DNA from 3 places in the Roseateles sp. genome. Region 1 is predicted to be linked to each of the others. Evidence: predicted binding sites of a transcription regulator. Region 1 holds the regulator's gene; each other region holds the start of a gene.
The links. Region 1 encodes FNR, which switches genes on or off when oxygen is low (the NO sensors DNR and NnrR bind a similar motif). Its sites were predicted from a motif close to TTGATNNNNATCAA; they were not measured.
Positions count from the first base shown of each region.

Region 2: a site for FNR is predicted at 1,445-1,458, ahead of ACQY39_RS02600 (TraR/DksA family transcriptional regulator). Genes of this name have one in related genera too.
Region 3: a site for FNR is predicted at 1,328-1,341, ahead of ACQY39_RS06150 (hemerythrin domain-containing protein). Genes of this name have one in related genera too.

Region 1 is NZ_OZ253537.1:2,836,938-2,840,209, reverse strand. Features, by position in the region: gene hemN (oxygen-independent coproporphyrinogen III oxidase) at 1-1,340, opposite strand, end outside; gene fnr (fumarate/nitrate reduction transcriptional regulator Fnr) at 1,523-2,257, shown strand; gene ACQY39_RS12165 (hypothetical protein) at 2,343-2,645, opposite strand; gene ACQY39_RS12160 (hypothetical protein) at 2,647-2,901, opposite strand; gene ccoG (cytochrome c oxidase accessory protein CcoG) at 2,939-3,272, opposite strand, start outside.
Region 2 is NZ_OZ253537.1:577,166-580,437, forward strand. Features, by position in the region: gene ACQY39_RS02595 (YCF48-related protein) at 1-1,299, opposite strand, end outside; gene ACQY39_RS02600 (TraR/DksA family transcriptional regulator) at 1,504-1,914, shown strand; gene ACQY39_RS02605 (hypothetical protein) at 2,009-2,401, shown strand; gene ACQY39_RS02610 (substrate-binding periplasmic protein) at 2,503-3,272, shown strand, end outside.
Region 3 is NZ_OZ253537.1:1,423,115-1,426,386, forward strand. Features, by position in the region: gene ACQY39_RS06145 (hypothetical protein) at 1-524, opposite strand, end outside; gene ACQY39_RS06150 (hemerythrin domain-containing protein) at 665-1,258, opposite strand; gene tkt (transketolase) at 1,447-3,272, shown strand, end outside.

The DNA of each region.
Region 1 (3,272 bases):
TGAATGGCCCCGGGCTCCAGCGTCACCAGACCCTGCTCGGCCAGGCCGCGCATGCGTTCCAGCTCAGGCCGGAAGTAGCTCTCGAAATCGACGAGATGCGCCAGCTCGATCGACTCAAACTCCAGCCGCCCTTGGCACATCAGCGCCATGATCACCGCCCGGCGAACGATGTCGTCGCGCGTCAATGCCAGGCCGCGTTGAATCGGCAACTGCCCTTGGCGCAGTGAGTCGTAGTACTCGTCCAGGGTCTTGGCGTTTTGGCTGTAGCTGGCGCCGACCCGGCCGATGGCAGACACGCCGAGGGCAATCAAATCGCAATCAGGCTGGGTGCTGTAGCCCTGGAAATTGCGATGCAGCCGCCCCTGGCGCTTGGCCACAGCCAAGGAATCTGTGGCCAGTGCAAAGTGGTCCATGCCGATATAGCTGTAGCCATGCTGCTCGAAGCCGCTGATGGCCGCGGCCAGCATGGTCACCTTGTCGCCCGCCACCGGCAGCTCGGCCTCGTTGATGCGCCGCTGCGGCTTGAAACGCTGCGGCAGGTGGGCGTAGCCGTACAGGGCAATGCGGTCCGGCTTGAGCGCACCGACTTGGGCGATGGTGCGCGCAAAGGACTCGGGCGTCTGCAGCGGCAGGCCGTAGATCAGATCCACATTGGTGGATTCGAAACCCAGCGTGCGCGCAGCCGTCATCAGCGCCTCCACACTTTCGTAGCTCTGCTGACGATGCACCGCCTTCTGAACCTCGGGGTCAAAATCCTGCACACCAAAGCTCAGGCGGTTGAAGCCGAGCTGACGCAAATGAGCCAGACGCTCGTTCGTCACGGTGCGCGGATCGACCTCGATGGACACCTCGGCACCGGGCGCCAAACGGAATCGCTCCAACAAGTCCGCCATCAGCTGGCTCAGCTCGGCATCGCTGAGAAAGGTTGGTGAACCGCCGCCCAGGTGCAGCTGCGAGACCGCGGCGCCGCGACCGAGATGCTCCAGGGTCAGGTCCATTTCCGTGACCAGAGCCTGCAGATATTCGGTGGCACGGTCATGGTGCTTGGTGATCACCTTGTTGCAAGCGCAGTAATAACAGACCGATTCGCAGAACGGAATGTGGATGTACAGCGACAGCGGCGTGTTGCCTCCAATTTGGGAGCCGCCCGATCGCTGCGCCAGGGCCTGCTGGTATTGCTCCAGCGTGAAAGCCTCAACAAAGCGGTCGGCCGTCGGATACGAGGTGTAGCGCGGGCCGGAAACATCGAAGCGGCGCAGCAACTCCTCACTGATGCAGGCAGCGGCGGGGAGGCTTGTCTCGGGGGCCGGGCGCGCGCGGCCTTGAATGTTCTGTACCATGTCCAGCACTTTGCCAAGGCTTTGGCCGCGCGACTTGACAAGGATCAAGCTCCGCGCGCTTTGACGGAACAACAATGCCTCAAGTTTTGAGGTGCATCATGCTCATGTCCGTCAAGAATCTGGAAGTCCCACAAGCGCAAGCCGGCTCAAGCGAGCGGGCTGAACCCCTGAAGAAGCACACGATGAACGTCACCGTCCCGATCAAGATCGAGCCCCTGAAAGTCGCCTGCTCCAGCTGCAATTTGCGCGAGCTGTGCCTGCCGGTCGGCTTGTCCTCCGGTGACCTGGACCAGCTCGACCAATTGGTCGCGACTCGCCGCACCGTGGCGCGCGGCGACACCTTGTTCCGCAGCGGCGACGAGTTCCAGTCGCTTTACGCCGTGCGCACCGGTTTCTTCAAAACCTGCGTGTCCTCAGAAGACGGGCGCGACCAGGTCACCGGCTTCCAGATGGCCGGTGAGTTGTTGGGCCTGGACGGCATCAGCACCGACCGCCACAGCTGCGACGCCGTCGCGCTGGAAGACTCGCAAGTCTGCGTGATCCCCTTCGAACAGCTTGAAGAGCTGTCCCGTGAGTTCACCGACCTGCAGCGCCAGTTCCACAAGATCATGAGCCGCGAGATCGTGCGCGACCACGGCGTGATGCTGCTGTTGGGCAGCATGCGTGCGGAAGAGCGCCTGGCTGCCTTCCTGCTCAACCTGACCCAACGCCTGCAGGCGCGCGGATTCTCCGCCGCCGCCCTGGTGCTGCGCATGACGCGCGAGGAAATTGGCAGCTATCTCGGCCTGAAGCTGGAAACCGTCAGCCGCACTTTCTCCAAATTCCAGGAAGAAGGCCTGCTCGAAGTGAAGCAGCGCCATCTGCGCATCCTCGACCAAGCAGGCCTACAAAAGCTGGTCAACAACAGCACCTGCTGAGACGAACTACCTCCAAGAAAAAGGCCTTCGGAATTCCGAAGGCCTTTTTTCATGCGCGCCATGGCGACTGGGTCTGGCGCGGCGCTCAGCGCGGCCAACCGCGTGGATGGGCGTCTTCGGGCAGATCCGGCAAGGTCGCCAACATCACACTGACGCTGGCCGATAGGCTGATCACCAGCCAGAAGATCATGAAGCTGACGGTGTAGACCGCCTGGCGCGACCAGTCCAGCCGCTCAGCGCCGAACCAAGTCAGATCACTGGGATCGATGACGGCAAACACCAGCACCTCCATCACCCCGGCCATGAAAAACGATGGCCAGGCCACGGCCATGGCCCAGCGGCTGCTGAGCTTGGGGACGGCCGACGCGGAGCGATCAGCGCTGTCCATTTCACTGCCCGCCGGTGGCAGCGTGGTTGCGTGCTTCACGGGCCGGCAGCAAGGCCTTGGCGCCGCTGGCTTTGTTGGCCACCACCTTCTCTTCCAGCACCGGGTCGGGATGGCTGATGGCCAGGCTCAGGGTCACAAAGCTGGCGACGATCACCAGCGCGGGCCCGCCAACGACCAGCCACATCATGGGGGTACGCCACCAGCCGGCCGGCTTGTCCAGCGGGGCTTGGGCATCGAGATTCAGGTTCTGGCTCATGGGTATGTCTCCTGACTGTGCGTGTGCGAGCCGGCGCTCAGCGCGGCACGATAAAGGTTGATTTCTCGTGCACCACGGTGGCGCCGGATTGGCCGCCATCCTGGCTGCGCAACTGGAACTCGATGCCATGCGAGCCCTTGTGGTCTTGGGCCGCACGTGCCGCCGTCTCGGGCGGCACGCGCACCGACAGGGTCAGCCAGCGCGCCTCGGCCGGTGCGACGCTCAACTCGACCGCCTTCTCGAGCTGGATACCCTCCAGGCCGCTGACGGTGACACGGTAGCGATGGGTCTGCTCGGTCGCGTTCATGACCTGCAGACGGTAGAGGTTCTCGACATAACCGTCTTCCACCACGCGTGCTAGCACACCGCGG
Region 2 (3,272 bases), 2.3 Mb from region 1:
CCGAGCACCTTGGGCAAAGACGCTGCGCACACCGTAGGTCCCGACCGGCGAGGCTTGCGCCCAGCTGGCGCCGCCATCTTCGGAGCGGTAGAGCACGCCGCCCACCTGGCCCACCAGGGTCTTGGCGGCGCCGTCCAGAGCGCGCAGCTGGAGCAAGTCTGACTCATTGGCGAGCCCAGTGGCTGCAAGGCGTGACCAGCTCAGGCCTGCGTCATCGCTGCGCCAAACGGCTTGCCGGTACACATACTGAAAGGTGACCGGATCCCAGCTGCCGTAGTTGCGGGCGCGCACGATGACGGTCTTGTCGCCGACGGGGCTGATCGAGCTGCTGTAACCGTAGAACGAGCTCCCGTCAGTGTCCTTGAGTTGCAACACATCGACCGCCGTGCCAATGACGCTGCTGTAGCGCACCAGCTTGTCGCCAGACAGGCTCAGGTAGGCGCCGCCGGCCGTGCCCACCAAGGCATTGCCGTTGCCGCCCATGCTCCAGGTCTTGCCAGCATCGGCGCTGAGGTAGACCGTGCCGTAGGCGCTGTACTGCAGGCTGCCATCGGCCAAGATGGAGAGCTTGCCGCTGTCGTTGTCGAATTGCCAGGGGGCCGCCAGCGCCGTCCAGGTGCTGCCGCCGTCACGGGTGCTCAATAGCGTGCTGTTGCTGCCGCGGATCCAGCCGATCTTGTCATCGGCGAACACCACCTCCTGCAGGTCCGCGGTCACGCCGCTGCGCTGACGTGCCCAGGTCTGACCGGCATCGACCGTCTTGAAGATTTCACCAAAAGCGCCGACGCGCCAGCCCGTGGTGGAGGTGGCAAAAACAATCGAGCTCAAGGCGTGGCCGGTGGGCCGCGGCGCCTGCCAGCACCAGCCGGTTTCCTGCACGCCGCTGCACTCCAGGCCGCGCACCGCCGCCTGGTTGTTGACCGACACGGTGGTCTTGACTTCCTTGAACTGACCGGCCTCATTGCTGACGCGCAGCTTCACTTCGTAATCGCCGGGCTTGGCAAACACATGCTTGGGCGCTGCTTCGGTGCTGACCGTGCTGCCGTCGCCGAAGTCCCAGCTGTACTGCAGCTTGACCAGGCTCGCGGCGCTGTTGCCGAAGACGGTGGGCTCCGCGATATCGCCAATGGCCGGCGCCGTGATGCTGAGGTTCTCAGGCACCGGCGTGGGCGGCACGGGCACGGGGACGGGAACAGGAGGCGGCGCATCCGCCCCCCCGCCACCGCAGGCGGCCAGCAACAAGGCCAGGCTGGGGGCCAGGGTCAGGCGCGCCGCGCGCGCTGCGAATCGATAGCTCATAGGGATCCCTCTCTCCAGTGATGTGCGGCCCGTCGCCTCATGCGCCGGCCTGTTTTTTTCAGGCGCGATGATAGGTGCGCGCAGAGTCGTGTCGCCTCCCCCATAAGTGGGTGTTAGCTCGCCCGACCGTGCACCCACGCAGCTGTTGACCCAGGTCAACACCGGCCGGCCCGAGACTGCCAAGATGGCGTCAAGGAGATCGCCATGAGCACCCCCCTCAATCACGAACAAATGCAGCGGCTGCGTGCGGAACTGCTGCAGCGCCAACAGCGCCTGGAGCAAGAACTGGACGGCCTGCTGGGCCATCAAAGCCGGGCCGAGCATGCCCGGGAACAGCTGCTGCAGGACGGCGACGGCAATGGCCAGCGCGAAAGCGCACTGGATGCCGAGCGCGAAGTCGACCTGGCGCGCAGCGATCTGACCCTGCAATCGCTGCGCGAAGTGCGCACGGCGCTGGCCGCCTTGGACAGCGAAGGCTTCGGCCTCTGCCAGGACTGCGGCGACTCGATCGCCTTTGCTCGTCTACTCGCCAGCCCCGAGGCACGACGCTGTGTGAGCTGCCAAGGCCGACATGAAGGTCAGGCCCCGGCGCACGCACAGACAGCACGCCTCTGAACAGCTCTGATCTAGCCCATGCCGCGCCGCATGCCTGCGGCCCGGCAGTCCGGTTCCACCGTTTCTCAATCCCCACACCCGCAAGGACCCATCCATGAGCACATCGCAAGCCACTTTTCACGCCGTTGTCTGGCTGGACCATCAGCAGGCCAAGGTTCTGCAGTTCGACGCCGAGCATGTGCAGGCCGAGAAGATCAAGGCCCACAGCCACCACACCAAGCAGCATGGCAGCGCCGTGCGCAGCGAACATGAGTTCTTCGGCGAGGTCTGCGATGCCTTGAACGGCATCGAAGAGATCCTGGTCGTCGGCTCCAGCACCGCACAAAGCGATTTCAAGCACTACGCCGACAAGCACCGCCCGCTGATCGCCAAGCACATCGTCGCCTACGAAACCGTGGACCACCCGACCGAGCCACAGCTGGTGGCCAAGGCGCGCCAATTCTTCGTCAAATACGACCGCATGGCCGGCACGCCGTCGCCGATGTAAGCCAGCGCACGGTCCGGCGACCGTAGACTGCGTTCTTCGCAGCTCTTGAGCCATGAACGTGGGTCGTCGATATCTGCGCCTCACCGCAGGCGCCTCGCATCATGCTGCGCCGTGAATGCGTGTTGCAAGGCCTGGCCCTCGGCCTCGGCTCCGTCTGCGGAACCGGCCTGCTGAGCGCCTTGGGCATGAGCCATTCGGCTCATGCCTCAGGGCTGGCGGCCACGGGCATCTCATCCCTGCAAGCCTTCACCGAACATCTCCCGCCCCTGAATTTTCAGGATGAGGGTGGCCGGGCTGCGGGCTTCAGCACCGAATTGCTGCAGCTCATGGCAGCCAAAGCGCGCACCCAGGTGGACATCCAGGTACAGCCCTGGCCGCGCGCCGTGCAGGCAGCCGGCGCACTGCCCAACAGCATCCTCTATTCCCTGACCCGCCTGCCCGAACGGGAAAGCAAATACCGCTGGGTCGGCCCCATCAGCGAGCGCCGCATCATGCTTTACAGCCTGAGCAAGCGCCGCGACATCCAGCCGCTGAAAGACCTGCGTGATTTGCGCGATCTCAAGGTGGGCGTGGTGCGCGAGTCGGCGGCCGCGCGCCTGCTGCAAGCGGAAGGGCTGCGCCCCGGCGAGGAGCTGGAGCTGGCGCTTGATGACGGCAGCAATCTGCGCAAGCTGCTGGCCAGTCGCATGGACCTGATCGTGCTGCTGGACTGGGCGGCCGCCTGGCATCTCAAGCAGCTGCGCCTGGACTACAGCACCCTGCGACCGGTGCTGGAGCTCGACAGCCGCCACAGCTATTGGTACGGCCTGCACCTCGACAGCGACGAACGCGTGGTCCAAACGCTGCAGACCGCGCTCGATCAGCTGCGCAG
Region 3 (3,272 bases), 1.4 Mb from region 1:
TAGTTGACGACGGCCCAGCCGTAGACATCGGGCGGCACCCGCACCCAGCTGTAGGCATAGCTGACGTCCTGGTAGTCGGAGTAGAAGAACAGCGGCAGCCGCTTGCGGCCCAGCTGCACGGTCAGCTGCGGTGTCAGGTTGTAGGACAGGTAGGCCCATTCCAGGTCGGCCCTGGCCTTCTGCGCCGCATGGCGTGCGACGCCCTGGGCGGTGAAGGACAGATCGGGTGTGAAGGTCCAGTTGCCCTGAATGCCGACGCGCGATTCGGGCGCCAGCGACCATTTCTGCTCGTAGACCGAACCGTGCGAGAAGTCGGCGATCAGGCAGGGGCAGTTCCACTGCGTGCTGTCCGGGTAGCCGATGTCAATGCCGCCGGCACTGATGACCTTGCCGGCCGTGATGTTGCCGAAGCCGGAGTAACTGAAATCAACCGCCTGGCTCAGACCGCTGGCGCACAGCGCGCCGGCGGCCAGGGCGATGCGGCTGACGTGGGTGAGTGATGGTCGTGCGTCGTTCTTTCGCATCTTGGGTCCTTCCAATGGATCAACAGCACCATCGCTTTGAGATGCCTGCTCCATTTATCGGCGTTTGAACCTGTTGGCTTGCGACGGAACAGACCGTTGTATATCGCCCAGTTGTGCGCTGTGCGCGCGCGGCGGCAGGATTACAAGGCCGGCCCCAGGCCAAGCGGGGCCGGCAGGGCATTCAGCACCGTCTGGAACAGCGCCCGGTAGGGTTCGTCCACGGCATGGCCGACTAGCGGGTCTCGGTTGCGCGCAAAGGCTTCGTCGAGCTCAGCCCAGTCTTCGGGCGCAAACATCTGCAGCGCCAGCGGCAGGACCTGCGCCTCTTCGATCTGCATGTGTTGCAGATAGCCGTGGACATAGCGTTCGGCCAGCTGCTCGAAAGCGGCGCGCCGGCTCTCGCCCATGAGCTCGAAGCCGAGCAAGGCATGTTCCAGGTCGCGGATGGCGCGCTCGCCGCGCTGGTGGTCTTCGTCCAGCCGGTCCAGCACGCTGCGGATCTCGGGCGCCCTGGCGCGCAGCTTGGGGAAGAGCAGCTCGCTCTCCTTGGGGTGGTGAAGGCGCTCGGGGAACTCGTCCAGGTAGAAAAGCATGGCGCGCAAGGCGGCGAAGTCCGGCCGGGCCTCGCGCCGGCGCAGCTCGGCCAGAAGCAAAGGCACCGAGCGCAGCATGGCGGCCAGGGCTCGGTGCTCCTCGCGAATCACCTGAAGGGTCAGCGGGCTGTTCGGCTTCATGGGGGCTCCTGCTGCGGCTGGGCGAGGGGCCGCGCAGGCGCTAGGCTGGCAGATTCCAGAGCCTTGGATTTGCGTTGGATCAAGCCCGGCTCAGGTCTTTGTCGGGGCCGCAAGCCAGTCCGTGGCGGCCGAAGCGCAGCGTCCAAGTAAAATCCGGGATTACCCCGCAACTTCACTTCCGCACGCACATGGCAACTACCGCTGCTCGCAACCCCACCTTGATGGCCAACGCCATTCGCGCACTGGCCATGGACGCCGTGCAGCAAGCCAACTCGGGCCACCCGGGTGCACCCATGGGCATGGCTGACATCGCCGTCGCTCTGTGGAGCCGCCATCTGCGTCACAACCCGACCAACCCGCAATGGGCCAACCGCGACCGCTTCGTGCTGTCCAACGGCCACGGCTCCATGCTGATCTACGCCCTGCTGCATCTGTCGGGCTACGCGCTGCCGATCGAAGAGCTCAAGGCCTTCCGCCAGCTGCACAGCAAGACCCCGGGCCACCCGGAAGTGGGCATCACCCCGGGCGTGGAAACGACCACCGGCCCGCTGGGTCAGGGCATCACCAATGCCGTCGGTCTGGCCCTGGCCGAGAAGATGCTGGCCAAGGAATTCAATATCGACGAGCACCAGATCGTCGACCACCACACCTATGTGTTCCTGGGTGACGGCTGCCTGATGGAAGGCATCAGCCACGAAGCCGCTTCGCTGGCTGGCGCCTGGAAGCTGAACAAGCTGATCGCCATCTACGACGACAACGGCATCTCCATCGACGGCCAGGTCGCCCCCTGGTTCGCCGACAACACGGCCCAGCGTTTCGAAGCCTATGGCTGGAACGTGGTCGGCCCGGTGGATGGCCATGATGTCGACGCCGTCGATGCCGCCATTGCCGAAGCCAAGAAGAGCAGCGTCAAGCCGACCCTGGTGATCGCCAAGACTCACATCGGCAAGGGTTCGCCGAACCGCGCCAACACCGCCAAGGCCCACGGCGAGCCGCTGGGTAACGACGAAATCAAGCTGACCCGCGAGCAGCTGGGTTGGGCGCATGAGCCCTTCGTGATCCCGCAAGAGGTGTACGCCGACTGGGACGCCAAGGCCGCCGGCGCCGCGCTGGAAAGCAGCTGGGATGAGCGTTTCGACGCCTACGCCACCGCCCACCCCGAGCTGGCCGCTGAGTTCCAGCGCCGCATGGCCGGCGTGTTGCCTGCCAACTTCGCCCAGACCGCCGTCGACGCCGTCGTCGCGGCGCACGGCAAGGCCGAAACTGTGGCCAGCCGCAAGGCCAGCCAGCTGGCGCTGGAAGCCTTCACTGCCGCCTTGCCGGAGCTGCTGGGCGGCTCGGCCGACCTGACCGGCTCCAACCTGACCAACACCAAGTCGACCCCGGCCTTCCGCGTCGAGGCCGATGGCAGCAGCAACGGCGGCCGTCACATCAACTACGGCGTGCGCGAGTTCGGCATGGCCGCCATCATGAACGGCGTGGCCCTGCATGGCGGCTACATCCCCTACGGTGGCACCTTCCTGACCTTCAGCGACTACAGCCGCAACGCCATCCGCATGGCCGCGCTGATGAAGCAGCGCGTCATCCACGTGTTCACCCATGACTCCATCGGCCTGGGCGAAGACGGCCCGACCCACCAGTCGATCGAGCATGTCGCTTCGCTGCGCCTGATCCCGGGCCTGGACGTCTGGCGCCCGGCCGACACCACCGAAACCGTGGTCGCCTGGACCATGGCCATCGGCAACGCCCAGCGCCCCAGCGTGCTGGCCCTGTCGCGCCAGAACCTGCCCTATGCGCCCAAGACCGCGGTCGATGACATCGCCAAGGGCGGCTATGTGCTGGCCGAGCCGGCCACCGTCGGCATCAAGAGCAAGAAGGCCCGTGCTGTCATCATCGCCACCGGCTCGGAAGTGCAGCTGGCCATGCGCGCCCAGGAAATCCTGGCCCTGGACGGCATCGGCGTGCGCGTGGTCTCCATGCCCTCGACCAGTGTCTTCGACCGCCAGGACCTGGC